Regions from separate parts of the Rhizobium sp. BK529 genome, predicted to be linked through region 2. Evidence: riboswitches for the same ligand, from Rfam matches in the RefSeq annotation. Region 2 holds a riboswitch; the other holds the start of a gene.
The links. A riboswitch is a leader RNA that binds a small molecule or an ion and turns the genes downstream of it on or off. The one in region 2 is predicted to bind S-adenosylmethionine.
Positions count from the first base shown of each region.

Region 1: it holds a riboswitch for S-adenosylmethionine, as region 2 does, so the genes downstream of both, FHX08_RS14675 (O-succinylhomoserine sulfhydrylase) here and metA (homoserine O-succinyltransferase) in region 2, are expected to answer to the same signal.

Region 1 covers NZ_JACIAU010000001.1:2,909,467-2,917,400, reverse strand. The annotation lists gene FHX08_RS14685 (Hsp33 family molecular chaperone) at 1-943, shown strand, start outside; gene apaG (Co2+/Mg2+ efflux protein ApaG) at 954-1,346, opposite strand; gene FHX08_RS14675 (O-succinylhomoserine sulfhydrylase) at 1,537-2,721, opposite strand; SAM riboswitch at 2,768-2,846, opposite strand; gene FHX08_RS14670 (2'-deoxycytidine 5'-triphosphate deaminase) at 2,920-4,014, shown strand; tRNA gene FHX08_RS14665 (tRNA-Gly) at 4,074-4,147, shown strand; gene FHX08_RS14660 (hypothetical protein) at 4,158-4,439, opposite strand; gene FHX08_RS14655 (VOC family protein) at 4,800-5,183, shown strand; gene FHX08_RS14650 (methyl-accepting chemotaxis protein) at 5,246-7,246, opposite strand; gene FHX08_RS14645 (transporter substrate-binding domain-containing protein) at 7,691-7,934, shown strand, end outside.
Region 2 covers NZ_JACIAU010000004.1:308,593-316,526, forward strand. The annotation lists gene FHX08_RS24290 (SIS domain-containing protein) at 1-611, opposite strand, end outside; gene FHX08_RS24295 (GntR family transcriptional regulator) at 608-1,381, opposite strand; gene FHX08_RS24300 (aldose epimerase family protein) at 1,498-2,520, opposite strand; gene metA (homoserine O-succinyltransferase) at 2,658-3,581, opposite strand; SAM riboswitch at 3,629-3,706, opposite strand; gene FHX08_RS24310 (ABC transporter ATP-binding protein/permease) at 3,855-5,693, shown strand; gene FHX08_RS24315 (hypothetical protein) at 5,759-6,388, opposite strand; gene FHX08_RS24320 (VOC family protein) at 6,543-6,941, opposite strand; gene FHX08_RS24325 (ABC-F family ATP-binding cassette domain-containing protein) at 7,047-7,934, opposite strand, start outside.

The DNA of each region.
Region 1 (7,934 bases), on a different contig from region 2:
TCATGTCGTCCCTTTTCAGGTGGAAGGGCTTGATGTGCGCGGTCGCGCCGTCCAGCTCGGCCCGATGCTGGACGCGATTCTTGAGCGGCATCGTTATCCCGCCCCCGTCGCCCGCCTTCTGGCGGAAGTGGTGGTGCTCACGGTGCTGCTTGGCACCTCGCTGAAATTCGAAGGCAAGTTCACCGTCCAGACGAAAAGCGACGGCCCCGTCGATCTTCTGGTCTGCGATTTCTCGACGCCGGAAAATGTCCGCGCCTATGCCCGTTTCGACCAGGCCCTGCTCGACAAGGCAGTCGCTTCGGGCGAGACCGAGCCGGAACAACTTCTTGGCAAGGGCGTCCTCGCCTTCACCATCGACCAGGGTAAGTTCAGCCAGCCCTATCAGGGCATCGTAGCGCTGGATGGCGCCTCGCTGGAAGACATTGCCGGCGTCTACTTCCGCCAGTCGGAGCAGATCCCGACGCGGGTTCGCCTTGCCGCTGCCGAACTCTTCGACCGCGACGAGAACGGCAAGCCGCGTCACCGCTGGCGGGCCGGCGGTCTTGTTGCCCAGTTCCTGCCGGAAGCGCCGGAGCGCATGCGCCAGCCCGATCTCCATGGCGGCGACGGCGACACCGCAGCGCGCGCCCATGTCGAGGATGATGCCTGGATGGAAGCTCGCTCGCTCGTCGAGACCGTCGATGCCGATGAGCTTACCGATCCGCTCGTCGGTACCGAGCGCCTGCTCTTCCGCCTCTTCCACGAGCGCGGCGTGCGCGTCTACGAACCGCGCGCGGTCTTCGATCGTTGCAGTTGTTCGCGGGAAAAGATCGGCGGCGTGCTGAAGGGTTTTAGCGCCGAGGAAATCGAGGCGAGCCAGGAAAATGGCGAGATCTCGGTGACCTGCGAATTCTGCTCGACGACGTACCGCTTCCCGGTGCATGAACTGGCACCGGCGGAGTAGGTGGACAGGATTAGTTCAGCACTCTGAGCAGGCCGGGTGAATCCAAGGAGAAGGCGGGTATGTCGACATCGAACATCTCGCCTTCGTCCGTCTCCATCTGATAGTGGCCGAACATGAGGCCGGATGGCGTATCCAGCGGACAGCCCGATGAATATTCATAGGTATCGCCCGGCTGCAGCCGCGGCTGTTCGCCGACGACGCCGGGGCCGCTCACCTCGTCGATCTGCCCGTTCTGATCGGTGATATTCCAGTAGCGGTTGACGAGGCGCACGGCGATTTCGGAATTGTTGCTGATCACGACGCGGTAGCCCCAGACGTAACGATCGTCGTCCGGATCGGATTGCTCCTCCAGATAAAAGGGTTCGACAACGACTTCGATATCTCGTGTGAGAGCGCGATACATGCCTTACACCTTAGTCAGGATACATTACTCGTATCTTATAACGGGCCTCGTGCGTCAAGAAACGGTACAGTAATCTCGGCCTTGCCATCCCCGATTGGGCGGGCTTTCGTTCATTAAGCCTAACTCTCAGTGTTAATTTCAAGGCAAATGTCGCGGCTGCAGCGTTTGTTCTGCAGCCGTGCCTTGAGGATCAGGCCGAAACTTTGGCCAGAGCGCGGGCAAAATCTTCAATCAGATCATCCGTATCTTCGATGCCGGCCGAAAGGCGTACCGTGCCCGGCGAAATACCGAGTTCGGCGCGCGCCTCGTCCGTCAGGTTCTTGTGCGTGGTTGTGGCCGGATGCGTGATGAGGCTCTTGGAGTCGCCGAGATTGTTGGAGATCTTGACGATCTCGAGCGCGTTCTGCAGCGCAAACGCCGCGTCCTTGCCGCCCTTCAGTTCGAAGCAGACGAGCGTCGAGCCGCCCGACATCTGCTTGGCGATGATATCGGCCTGCGGATGGTCCTTGCGGCCGGGATAGATGACCTTGGCGACCTTGCCCTGATCGGCGAGGAAGTCGGCGATCTTTGCGGCATTCTGCGTCTGCTGCTTGACGCGCAGCGGCAGCGTTTCGATGCCCTTCAGCAGCGTCCAGGCGTTGAAGGGCGACATGGCCGGGCCGGTATGACGGAAATAGTCGTGCAGGTTCTCGTCGATCCATTCCTTGTCGGAGAGCACGACGCCGCCGAGGCAGCGGCCCTGGCCGTCGATATGCTTGGTGGCGGAATAGACGACAATATGGGCGCCGAGTTCCAGCGGCTTCTGGAAGAGCGGCGTTGCGAAGACGTTGTCGACGACCACCTTGGCGCCGATCTGGTTGGCGAGCTTGGCGACACCGGCAATATCGACCACTTCCAGCGTCGGGTTGGTCGGGCTTTCCAGGAAGAACACCTTGGTCTTCGGTGTAACAGCCTTTTCCCAGTTCTCGAGATAGCGCCCGTCGATCAGCGTGCAGTCGATACCATATTTCGGCGCCAGCGTCTCGACCACCCAGCGGCAGGAGCCGAAGAGGGCGCGCGCGGCAACGATATGATCGCCGGCCTTCAGCTGGCAGAGGATGGCGGCGGTAACGGCGGCCATGCCGGAGGCCGTGGCGCGGGCGTCTTCCGCACCTTCCAGCATGCACATGCGCTTTTCGAACATATCATTGGTGGGGCTGCCGTAGCGCGCGTAGATGAAGCCATCCGTCTCGCCTTTGAAGCGCGCTTCTGCCGCTTCGGACGTATCGTAGACGAAACCCTGCGTGAGATAGATTGCCTCCGAAGTCTCGCCATATTGCGAGCGCAGCGTACCGCCGTGGACGAGTTGGGTTGCAGGGCGCCAGGTCTTGCTCATGCCATCACCACTTTCAAACAACAAAAAAACCGGCCGCAAAAGCAGACCGGTTTCATACCCGGTCCTTTTAGCCACTTGTTTAACGTGGCTGCAAGCCGACCGGCCAAATCACCACGGGATAAATTTGCAATACTGCCGTTCTGTGCTTGCGTCAATTCCCCGACTTTGGTTTTGTCGGCGGCAGATTATGGATGGGGCATGATGGCTCGCGAAACTGGAATTCTGGCCGACCGCGCAATTGCCGCGCTGTTTGAAACGGGGCGTCTCAAAAGCGAGCGCGAGCTTGATCGTGATCAGATTCAGCCCGCAAGTCTGGATCTGCGGTTGGGTGCCAAGGCTTTTCGTGTGCGCGCCAGCTTCATGCCCGGCCCATCCCATCTTGTCTCCGACAAGTTGGATCGGCTGAGCCTGCACGTCATCGACCTCTCCGAAGGCGCAGTACTGGAAACCGGCTGCGTCTATATCGTGCCGCTGATCGAGCACCTCGATCTGCCGGCCGACATGTCGGCCTCGGCCAATCCGAAGAGCTCGACCGGCCGTCTCGATATCTTCACCCGCGTCATCACCGACTATGCGCAGGAATTCGACAAGATTCCGTCAGGCTATTCCGGCCCGCTCTACCTCGAAATCAGCCCGCGGACCTTCCCCATCGTCGTGCGTCGCGGCTCGCGCCTGTCGCAGATCCGTTTCCGTGTCGGCCATCCGGTGCTGAGCGAGCCTGATCTTCTGAAGCTGCATGAGACGGAAACACTGGTCGCCGCCAAGCAGCCGAACATCTCCGGCGGCGGCATCGCGCTGTCGATCGACCTGACGGGCGACAAGGACGGCCTGATCGGCTATCGCGGCAAGCACCACACGGCTGTCGTCGATGTCGACAAGAAGGCGCAGCACGATATTTTCGATTTCTGGGAGCCGCTCTATAGCCGTGGCCGCAACGAGCTGATCCTCGATCCGGATGAGTTCTATATCCTTGTCTCGCGCGAGGCCGTGCACGTTCCCCCTGACTACGCGGCAGAAATGACACCCTTCGATCCGCTCGTCGGCGAATTCCGCGTCCATTATGCCGGCTTCTTCGATCCGGGCTTCGGCCATGCGCCGGCCGGCGGGCGCGGCAGCCGCGCGGTGCTGGAAGTGCGCAGCCACGAAGTGCCGTTTATCCTGGAAGATGGCCAGATCGTCGGCCGCCTGATCTACGAACACATGCAGGAGCAGCCCTCGAGCCTCTATGGCTCAGGCCTCGGCTCCAACTATCAGGCCCAGGGCCTCAAGCTCTCGAAGCATTTCCGCATCTGATCTGCGGTGATGCTGCGACTTGACAGCGGCGGCCATCTGTTGGAAGTCTCAATCGGTCGGCGGGTGTAGCTCAATGGTAGAGCAGCAGCTTCCCAAGCTGAATACGAGGGTTCGATTCCCTTCACCCGCTCCAGCTGCCCTCGTCAATCTCTTCCGAAAATATTGATCGGCCGATACCGGCGGTGAGCGATCGCCAGGGTGCGATCCGGGCGGATGATGTAGGTCTCCTCGACCTGGCGGCCGTACTGATCGATGAAATTGTGCGGGAAAGTCGATCCAACAGGCGATTTCGTGAGTTTTGTGCGCGGCTGGCCATTATAGGTGATGCTGCCGGGGATGGGCTCGATGCCCGGGCCGGTATATTCGACAGCCGTGCAGCCGGCGAGCCCAAGCGCACCGATGAGGCCAAGTGCAATAAGTTTCATGTCCGGAGCCTTTCCTTCCGCTGCAGGTGTCATTGTACCCCAAATCGCGGAAAGCTCACGATGGAAACGGAGGCGATCACTTCGATCTGATCTCGCCACGAACCTTCTGTAAAAGCTGCCGGCGTCAGGATGCCACTCGATTGATCTGGTTGCCGCTCGTGGCGCGATCTGCTAGAGCGGCACTGTCGAAAAAGGCAGGACCGGATGAGGTAAGCCCGGTCCCTTCCATTATCGGAAGCTCTGCTCCGTGTTTCACACGAGAACCCGCGACGTGGCCCGCATGCGAGTGCGGCGTCCCGGCGGCATGCGGAGCGTTAGAAGACGCACTCCTCCGGGATTTTACTCTCAAAGGAGACAATCATGCGTTTGAACCATCTTGATTTTTACGTGCCTGATATCGCCGCCACGGCCGATTTCTTCCTGCGTTATTTCTCCCTGTCACAACAGGAGATGAACGAGCGGATCGGTCGGGCGATCCTTCACGACGATCACGGCACCGAGATCGTCTTGAGCCGCCCGCTGCCGAAGTTCGGCGGTGTCGATCAGGTCGAGTTACAGCGGCAGACCTATCATCTCGGCTTCATCCTCGCCGAAAGATCCGATGTCGACCGGCTTCATGGCCGGCTGGCGGCAGACAATGCGGTCGTCTCGGGACCGCCGGCTGCCATTCGTGGCGGCTGGTTGTTCTATTGCACCGCCCCCGGCAATATTCTCGTCGAGGTCGGCTGGCGTCCGCCGGCTTAAGAATAACGAAACAGAAATGGGTGGCCGAAGCCGCCCATCTGTCATTCAATCGTGTCTCCGGCTCAGAACTCCGTCCAGTCAGCCTCCTGGCTGGCGGCCGGGGCAGCGCTGCCGTTCATGCCGAAGGCGCTGGCGATCTTCTGGCCAAGCGCGCGGGCAGGGGAAGCGGCCGGGCGCGCGGTGCTCTCGGCAACACGCACCGGAGCTCTCGCTGCCGGTCGTGCGGCCGTGCGCGGTGCAGCCGATGCCGTCGAGATCGGGGCGGCCGCGACGAAGCCGCCGGTGCCCGTGAGGCGGAACTGGCCGAGCAGGTTGTTGAGGGCCGTCGCTTCCGTGGCAAGGCTATGGCTTGCAGCGGTGGATTCCTCGACCATGGCAGCGTTCTGCTGCGTGCCCTGATCCATGGTGTTGACGGCGGTATTGATTTCCTGCAGGCCGGTCGACTGTTCGCGGGACGCTTCGGCGATCGCATGGACGTGCTGGTTGATTTCCTGCACCTCGTGGACGATCGCATCAAGCGCCTTGCCGGTTTCGCCGACCAGCGAGACGCCGGTCTGCACATGCGTGCCCGAAGTGGTGATCAGCGCCTTGATCTCCTTGGCGGCGTTTGCCGAGCGCTGGGCAAGCTCGCGCACTTCCTGTGCGACGACGGCAAAGCCCTTGCCGGCTTCACCGGCGCGCGCAGCCTCGACACCGGCGTTCAGAGCCAAGAGATTGGTCTGGAAGGCGATATCGTCGATGACGCCGATGATATTGCCGATTTCGACCGAGGACTGCTCGATCTGCTGCATGGCCGAAACCGCCTTGCGGACGATCTCGCCGGACCGTTCCGCACCGAGACGGGTACGAGCGACGAGCTGGCTTGCCTCTTCGGCACGCTTTGCTGCGTCCTTCACCGTCGTGGTGATTTCTTCGAGAGCTGCAGCCGTTTCTTCGACCGAAGCGGCCTGCTGCTCGGTGCGTTTCGAAAGCTCGTCGGCAGATGAACGGATCTCGTTGGCGCCGGCGCTGATCGCACGGGCGTTGGAGCCGACCATGTTCATGGTCTCGTTGAGCTTCTCGACAGAGTTGTTGAAGTCCTGGCGCAGCGCATCGAGATGCGCGACGAAGGGCGATTCGATGCGTGCGACGAGGTCGCCGGAGGCAAGCCGGCGCAGCCCTTCGCCGAGGGCAGTGACGGCACGTTCGAGATCGGCGGCTTCCGCAGCCTTCTGTGCTTCGCGTTCGCGGCGCTCGTTGTCGCTGAGGCTGCGGTCGGCTTCGGCACGGGCTTCGAGCTGGCGGCGTTCGATCGCATTGTCGCGGAAGACCGCGACGGCTTCTGCCATCTTGCCAACTTCGTCGCGGCGGTCGAGCCCGGCGATTTCGCTGTCCGTATCGCCCTCCGCCAGGCCGGCCATACGATCGCGCAGCTTGGCCATGGGGGTGGTGATGCCGATCTGGGAGATGACGACACTGAGGCCGATGGCGCCGACGACGGCGAGGCCGATCAGGGCGAAGCAAAGGCCGATACGGCCGTTGACAGTCGCCGAAAGCGCGTCGCCGCCATCGTTGACCATGCTCATCATCGCATCGTTATTGGCCGTCATCTTCGGCGTCAGAACGTTCAGCTTGGCGTTCATCTGCGTGATGGTTTGCTGGACGGCAGCGCTGTCCTTGGCTTTCGCCTGTTCGACAGCCTTGTTGGAAAGGCTTTCGAGCTCATCGATACCTGCCAGGATTTCGTCGATTGCAGCTTTGCGGCTCGGTACCAGGTCGAGCGCCTGCTTCAGCCGGTCGCGAGCCTGCGGCAGCTTGCTCGGCGTCGAAATCGCCGTTGCGAAGGCCGGGGTATCCGCTTTGATATTGGCGAGCATGCTCGCCTGCAGCACCGAGGAGACAACCGAGGCGCTGGCGCGCGAACCCTGCATCGCAGCGACGGCTTCATGATCGATGAAGGCGCTGTAGGTTGCATCTGCACCGCGGAATTCGGAGATGATGTAAACCAGTCCGCCCATCGCGATCACTCCTAGAAGCGCGACGACCGATATGATCTTTGTACGGATTTTCAGATGTTTCAGCATGGAAAAGTCACCCGATTGGCCGGGCGTGATGCGTACCCGGTGCTTGGAAATCAATTGTTGCGGAACGATTCTTCGGTATTGCGCTGGCGGGGATACCTTAAGAGGTTCGACATGCGCATCATGCGGTCGGCAGGAGGGGCCGATGTCGTCGCCACAAGTAAGATGGGATATTGCTTAATTCCGCGCTAACGGTGCGTGCGATTCCTATTAGTTTTCGGGGGTCCCGCTGCTATCCCCGTAAAGACTGCGAAAATACAATCTGTGCTGAATGTCCGGGTAATTTGCATAGGGTCTTGCGCTTGAAGAGTCCGCTTTGAAGGTCGCGGCTTTCCTTTCGCGTCTCTCGGGGCTTGCGACGCGGCTTGGCCATATTCCCCGATGGCGTTGATTCTGTTACATCTCGACTGAGCGGCAAGCTCGCGCGCGATCTCTAGGCAGGGCATAATGGTGCAATCTAAACCGGCGTTTCTGGCTTCCGGACGGGTTTTCATCCTTTGCCTGGTTTCGATCGTATTGTTTTCGGCGTTTCCTGTTTTTGCACAGCAGGTGGGTTCGTCCGTGCCGCTGCTTTTCGATTCCCGCGAGCGCCTGGCAAAGCCTGATCTGTCCTCGCTCGTGCGCCTGCGCTTCCTGACCTCGGTGGATTTCCCGCCCTTCAATTTCACCGATCAGACAGGAAAGCTTGCGG
Region 2 (7,934 bases):
GCGTTGAACAAAACATCTTCGGCTCTGGTAGTGTCGATACCGGACGTCGCAGAAAGTGCAGCCGGCAGCTTCTCCAGAGCAGCCTGCAATTCAGCCTTGTTACCGATTGCCGCCGTAACGCCAGCAAGGGCGGCGACCGACGCGATGAACGACTTGGTTGCCGCAACGCTCTTTTCAGCACCGGCATTGAGGCCGAGAACGATATCGGCCTGCTTGGCGAGCGGACTGTCGATGACGTTGACAACGGCAATCGTTGTCGCCCCGCCTTTTTTGGCCGCTTCCTGCAGCGCAACGATGTCCGGGCTGGCACCCGACTGGGAGACGGTAAAGTGGATGCCACTCTTCAGATGCAGAGGAGCGCCATAAACGGAAGCGATGGACGGACCGATCGAGGCGACCGGCACGCCGCAGGTGATTTCAAAGAGATATTTGAAGAAGGTCGCGGCATGATCCGACGAACCGCGCGCCGCCGTTGTCACCACGCTGGGGCGAGCGGACGAGAACAGCCGGGCGATTTCGGCGAAGACCGGTTTTTCCTTTTCGAGCAGCGTGGCGACCACCTCGGGCGACTGGCCCGCTTCCTGCAACATCAGCGACTGGTTCTCACTCATAGGTCATCTCCAATTCTCAGTTCAGCGACGAAATCATAGGCGTCACCACGATAATGCGAGCGGGTGTATTCAACGACGCGCTGGTCTTCCAGGCGCGAAACGCGTTCGATCAGAAGGGCCGGTGCCCCGACCTTGACGTTCAAGATAGCGGCCGATGAAGGGTCGAGCGTGACGGCGGTCAGCCGCTGCATGGCGCGCACCGGCTTGTGACCGTGAGCAGCGAGCGCATCATAGAGCGAGCCTTCGCCGCCAGCTTCCTCGCCCAAAAACTTGACCGGCACGACGGCGCGCTCGATTGCGAGCGGCAGCCCGTCGGCAAGGCGCAGGCGATCGAGCCGCAAGACCGGTTCATCCACACCAAGACCGAGCAGAAAGGATTCTTCCGGAGAAGGGTTATTGACTGTGCGCGACAGGATCTTCGCCGCCGGCGAGCGTCCGCGCGAACGCATATCCGCTGAGAAGGACGAAAGCCGCCACAGCGGCTGCTCCATGCGCTCCACCTTGCTGGAAACGAAGGTGCCGCTGCCGTGGCGCGATTCCAGTGCTCCTGACGTCATGAGATCGCGATAGGCTGTCCGCACGGTTACGCGCCCGAGCTTCAAGGCTTCCGCAAGATCGCGCTCGCCAGGCAGCGCCGTGCCGGGCTTCAGGAGACCTTCCTGGATGAGACCGGTCAACGCCAGCGCCAACCTCTTGTAAAGCGGTCCCGTTGCTGCTTCATCCCGCAGCCCACGGCCATTCAGTTCCGCTATCAGACTGGTTCTATCCATGGCCCAACAATAGAACCTATTTAGAACCAGACGGCAAGCCAGATTCGTATCGGCAAAAGAAAAACCCTCGCGGGACGGCAGCGAGGGTTTCATTGATCCTGATTGGACGAGCGAGTTCAGTTCTTCGTGAAGATATAATCCGTTTCCTGACGCAGCACTTCGCCGGGGCGCAGCACGGCATTCGGGAAGCCCTGATGATTGATTGCGTCCGGCCAGATCTGCGTTTCCAGGCAAAAACCGGCAAACGGACCGTATCTGCGGCCGTCGAGGCCAGGCACCGGTACGCTGAGCTTGAAACCGGCATAAAACTGCACGCCCGGCTCGGTCGTACGCACTTCCAGTGAAACACCGGAATGCAGGCTTCGGGCAAGTACCACGGATCGCTTGGCCGTACGCTCGTTCGAAAAGCAGAAATTATGGTCGTAGAGCGCCTGCTCGTGCCCGGCGAAACGCTTCATCGGCGCCATCTCGCGGAAATCGAATTCATTCCCCGCGACCGAACGGATCTCACCGGTCGGGATCTGCTTCTCGTTCGTCGGCAGATAGTGGTCAGCGGCAATCATGATGTCATGTGCGAGCGCATCTTCGCGGCCGTCGAGATTGAAATACGAATGCTGGCAGACATTGGCGAGTGTCGGTGCGTCCGTCGTCGTTTCGTAATTGACGGAAAGCTCGCCGTTCCCATGCACACGATAGGTCGCCTGGATGGTGCAGTTACCGGGATAGCCGGCGCGGCCATCGGGATCGACAATCTTCAGCACCACACGGTCGGCCTCGTACTCGACGATCGTCCAGACGAGCCTGCCGATATTATCGCTGCCGCCATGGAGATGGGTGACACCGTTCTCATTAAGCTCGAGTTGGTAGTCCTTGCCATCGAGCGTGAACTTGCCGTCGCCGATGCGGTTAGCGCAGCGTCCCGGCGTCGCGCCGAAGAAAGGCGAATGGTCGAGGTAGTCGTCAAAATTCTCGAAGCCGAGCACCAGCGGCGCATCATGCCCTTCGAGCCTTGCATCCTGGATGACCGCACCCCAGCTCAATACCTTGACCGTCAATCCGCCGCCGCGGATGATGACGCGATGAACAGTCTCCCCGTCCCTCGTCTGCCCGAAAACTTCTCGTTCCAACTTGTCCACCATGATCGCCGCTACTCCATCCCAAGGTTCAGGAACCGGAAACTGCCCCCATTTCCCGCAAACCGCAACCGGGCGGGGCTGGAAAACAAAACGCCGCCGCAAAAATGCGGCGGCGCATTTCTAAACCCAACCGGTGACCCTCAGATGTCCGAGCCGATCTCCTCGATATCGTAGGGCGTCGTCTGGTAGATCTCATTGATCCAGTTGCCGAAAAGCAGATGCGCGTGGCTGCGCCAGCGGTTCTGCGGCGCAAGCGCCGGATCATTATGCGGGAAGTAGTTGTGCGGCATCTTGATCGGCACGCCGGCATTCACATCGCGGAAATATTCCTCCGAAAGCGATGTAGAATCATATTCGACATGGTTGAAGATATAGAGCCGCCGCCCCTTCGGCTCGTGGACGAGACAGACGCCCATCTCGTTCGATTCCATCAGGATCTCAAGCCCGTCGACCTTCTCGATATCCGCGCGGCGCACCTCGGTCCAGCGCGACACCGGGACCTCGAAATTATCAGAGAAACCGTTGAGATAGACGGAGGAGGGCTTGAGGTTGTTGTGGCGGTAAACGCCGAAAGCCTTTTCCTTCAGTTCATACTTGGGCACGCCGTGGAAATGATAGATGCCCGCCATCGCGCCCCAGCAGACATTCATGGTCGAGTGGACGTTTGTCTGCGTCCAGTCGAAAATCTGCTGCATTTCCTTCCAATAGGTAACATCCTCGTAGGGAAGCGTCTCGATCGGCGCACCCGTGATGATGAAGCCGTCGAACTTGCGATGCTTCACTTCCTCCCAGGTCTGGTAGAAGGCGAGCAGATGTTCTTCAGGCGTATTCTTGGCCTTGTGGTTTCCGACGCGGATCAGCGAGAATTCCACCTGAAGCGGCGAAGCACCCACCAGGCGCGCCATCTGAACCTCGGTCTTGATCTTGTTCGGCATGAGGTTGAGCAGCCCGATCTGCAGCGGGCGGATATCCTGACGGATCGCCACGGTTTCGGTCATCACCCGCACGCCCTCGTTCACAAGCGTTTCGAAGGCAGGCAGCGTATCGGGGATTTTGATGGGCATTGCGGTCAACTCGATCAAAATAAAAAACCGGCGGCGAAAGAATCGCTACCGGTCCGCACGCGGCCCTTTAGCGACTTATTTAACGTGGCTGCAAGCCGGCCGGCCAAATCACCACGAGGTATCCTAGATAGCGCCAGTCCGGCTGCGAATCAACTGTCAATGCAGATAGCTACAAAAGCCATCACGCTTTCTTTATAGATGGTGGAATCTGTTGATGGACCAGTAACGCCCCCATGTTATTAATGTCAGGATGGGCGGATTTGGAAATTTGAAATGGCAAACGACGTAAAAAGGGGGAGGGGCATCCAGAGTCAGGACCGCGTAGGATATGATCTCAGCCTGACATATCGGCTTGGAGTGATGTTCTCCGCATTCTGGAATTCGCAGGTCCGCGGCAAGGTGCTGCTGCTTGCGACATCGCTTGTCATCATCATCCTGGCGACTGCCTATGGACAGGTGATTCTCAACGAATGGAACGCTCCCTTTTACGATTCCCTCGAACGCCGTGATCTTGGCGAGTTTTTCCGCCAGCTCGAAGTCTTCGTGATGATCGCCGGCGCATTGCTGCTGCTCAACGTGCTGCAGGCCTGGCTGAATCAGATGACCGCGCTCTACATGCGTGAGGGTCTCTCACGCGATCTCGTCGATCAGTGGCTGAAGCGCAAGCGTGCGCTGAAGCTCTCCGCCATCGGCATTATCGGCGTCAATCCGGACCAGCGCCTCCACGAGGACTCGCGCAACCTCGCCGAAAGCACCACGGGTCTTGCGCTTGGTCTCCTGCAATCGACCATCCTGCTTGTAAGCTTCATCGGCGTGCTTTGGGAGCTTTCAAGCGGCTTCATCTTCCGTATGGGCGGCCATAGCTTCTCCATTCCCGGCTATATGGTCTGGGCGGCGATCTTCTATGCCGCATCGGCCTCGGTATTGAGCCAGGTCGTCGGCAGCAAGCTCGTCAAGCTGAACGCCGACCGGTTTTCCAAGGAAGCCGAACTGCGCTTCGCTTTGATGCATGCCAATGAGAATATGCCGGCGATTACGGTGGCGCACGGCGAGGAGAACGAGCGCAAGCGCATCAACGCCGACATCAGCAACGTTCTCTCGGTCATCAAGCGTCTCGCCATGGCCAACACAAACCTGACATGGGTCTCGGCAGGTTACGGCTGGCTGGTTATCGTTATTCCGATCATCGTTGCGGCACCCGCCTATTTCTCCGGCGGCCTCACCTTCGGCCAATTGATGGTATCGGTCGGGGCCTTCAATCAGGTCAATACGGCGCTACGCTGGTATGTCGCCAACTTCGGCCCGATTGCCGAATGGCGTGCCACGCTGATGCGCGTCACCGATTTCCGCCAGGCGCTTCAGGAGATGGATGACGGGTTCGATGTAAAGGACGCCATCATCTACGAGGAAACCGCGCCCGACACCCTCACACTGAAGGATATCGTCATTATCGCGAAGCTCGGCGAGGATATCGATGACTGTGGCGGCTTTCGGATGCGCGAGACGGACGTGACGATCAAGGCTGGTGAAAAGGTCATGATCAACGGTGATCACAGCGTGAACCGCCGCCTGCTCTTCCAGGCGATGGCCGGTCTCTGGCCCTCTGGCAAAGGCACTATGGGGCTGCCGCCTGCCGCCGACATGCTGTTCATCCCGCAGGTCGCCTATATTCCTGGCGGCTCGCTACGCGAGGCGATCGCCTTCCCCGAAAAACCTGAGACCTATGATAATGCGGCGGTCGAAGCCGCGCTTGAAGCCGCTGGCCTGCATTCACTGATCGCACGCCTCGATACGAAGGCGCGCTGGGACAAGATCCTTGATAGCGACGAGCAGAAAGCCATCGGTTTTGCCCGCCTGCTTCTCGTCAAGCCGCGCTGGGCCGTTTTCGACGAAGTGCTCGAAGGCATGGAACCCGAGTGGCAGCATACGATGACCAAGCTGCTCGCAACGATGCCGGATACCGGCATGATCTATATCGGACGTTCGGAAGCCTATATGGAAGCACTGCATCCGCGCACGCTGCACTTGCTGGCTCTGCCTTCAAAGCCGAGCGAGGAACCACCTGCAGCGTCAGCGGGATCGAGCGCCGTGGCCGCCGCCCCGGCGCTCTAAAGTAGTTCCAGCATAGTCTTTGCAGTTCTGTGTCCGGAATTGCGTGAAAACAAAGTCCGGAAATCCTACATCGGCGGCATCACGCCATTGACGCCGATGGTGACTTGCGCGGCCGAGATGTTGCCGTCGGCCGCCTTCTCCGCCATGACGATCACGCCGGCGCCGGGCTTCAGGTCATCCTTGGTTGCCGCCGCAAATGTGACAATCGGTGTACCGTCGGCAATCGAGATGATCTTTTCCTTGCCCTGATAGGTGAGCGTGATCGTATGGCCGTCGACGGCCTTGACCGCATTGCTGACGGTCGCATTCGTCATCGAGCTGTTCGGCTGAACATCCCACGGGCGGCTGCCTTCGCCGGTGCCCTTCATCGCGGCCGGGAAGATCAGCACTTCGATTGCGCCGTCGGGCCCAGTGCCTTTCGGCAGCGAGGCCACGCCTACAAAATCGCCGACCTTGATGTCGTCGACCGAGGCCTTCTTGATGCCGGCGACCTTCCACCCCGATTTTAGTGCGACTGTCGCATCGCTGCCTTCGCGGGTCTTGACGATCAGCATGTCGCCGTTGAGGCTCTCGATGGTGCCGCGCACACGCACGCGCTGGTTTTCCTGAGCGCTCGCCGCCTGCGAAAAGCCGATCATGATGAAGCTGCTGGCGGCAAGCGCCATGAATATTCCGGTATAGGATTTGCGAGACATGTGACTCTTCCTTCTTGCCCTGGTCGGCGCGATCCCTATTGCCGGAGTGGCACTCTAAGCCGCTTGACGCAGCATGGGCCAATCAAGGAAAAGTGAGGAAGCGGGCTTCCGGCAACCGCGGGAGGCCCGATAAATATCTTGTGAAAATACCGGTTTAGCCGGCCGGGGACATATCCATGTACATGATTTCCCAGACGTGGCCGTCGAGATCCTGGAAGCTGCAGCCATACATCGGTCCCATATCAAGGATCGGCTTCCAGGGCTTGCCGCCAGCTGCCAGCGCCTTCTTGAGGTAATCGTCCACTTCGGCGCGGCTGCCGGCCGAAAGGCAGGTCAGCACTTCCTTGCCCCTGGACGTATCGGCAATATCGCCTTCGATGAACTGCTGGAAATGGCCATGGGTCAGCAGCATCACATAAATATTTTCCTCAACGATCATGCAGGCGGCATCGTCGTTGGTGAAGGCAGGATTATAAGAAAAGCCGAGTGCCGAGAAGAATTCCTTCGACTTGCCGAGGTTCTTGACCGGCAGATTCACAAAAATCATGCGCATGAAAAAATCTCCGTTATGACGTGATGGCACCATGCCGTTGATCACGTTCGGCTCAAAGACGGAGGGAAACCGCCGGATCCGACATTTCAGGAGATTTTTATTGGATCAGCCCTCCAGCTCCTCGCGCAGCATTTCAAGCTCCAGCCATTCCTCTTCCATTTTGGTCATGCTTTCCCGCAGCTTCTCCATCTCCGAGGCCAACCGATTGAACGTTGCCGGATCCCTAGTGAAAAGATTTGGATCGGCCATTTTCTCCTCGCGCTTAGCGATTTCGGCCGCAGCTTTCGCCATTTCCTTCGGCAGGTTTTCAAGCGCGAATTTTTGTTTGTAGGAGAGCTTGCCCTTAGAAGCAGAAGGAGAAGCGGCAGCGGCCTCCTGCGCCTTCGGCTTTTCCGCCACCTTCTCCGCCCTACGGCGTTCTTCTGCCGCACCCTTGCGCTGTGCCAACATGTCCGAGTAGCCGCCGGCATATTCGATCCAGCGCCCGTCCGGCGCCTCCGGATTTGCAGGCGCGATTGTCGAGGTCACCGTCCGGTCGAGGAAATCGCGGTCGTGGCTGACGAGGATGACGGTACCGGCAAAGCCGGTGACGATCTCTTGCAGCAAGTCCAATGTCTCGATGTCGAGATCGTTGGTCGGTTCATCAAGGATGAGCAGGTTTGCCGGTCGCGACAGGATGCGCGCCAGCATCAGCCGTGCGCGCTCGCCGCCGGAGAGATTTTTGATCGGCGTGCGCGCCTGCTCCGGCTGGAACAGGAATTCCTTCATATAGCCGGTCACATGCCGCTGCTCGCCGTTGACCAGGAGGTTCTCGCCGCGCCCATCCGTCAGGTAGTTGGCAAGCGTGTCCTCCGGGTTGAGGTCCTCGCGCTTTTGGTCGAGGGTGGCAATCTCGAGATTGGTGCCGAGCTTTACGGTGCCGCTATCGGACGCAAGCTGGCCGGTCAGCATCTTCAGAAGCGTGGTCTTGCCGGCGCCGTTAGGTCCGACGAG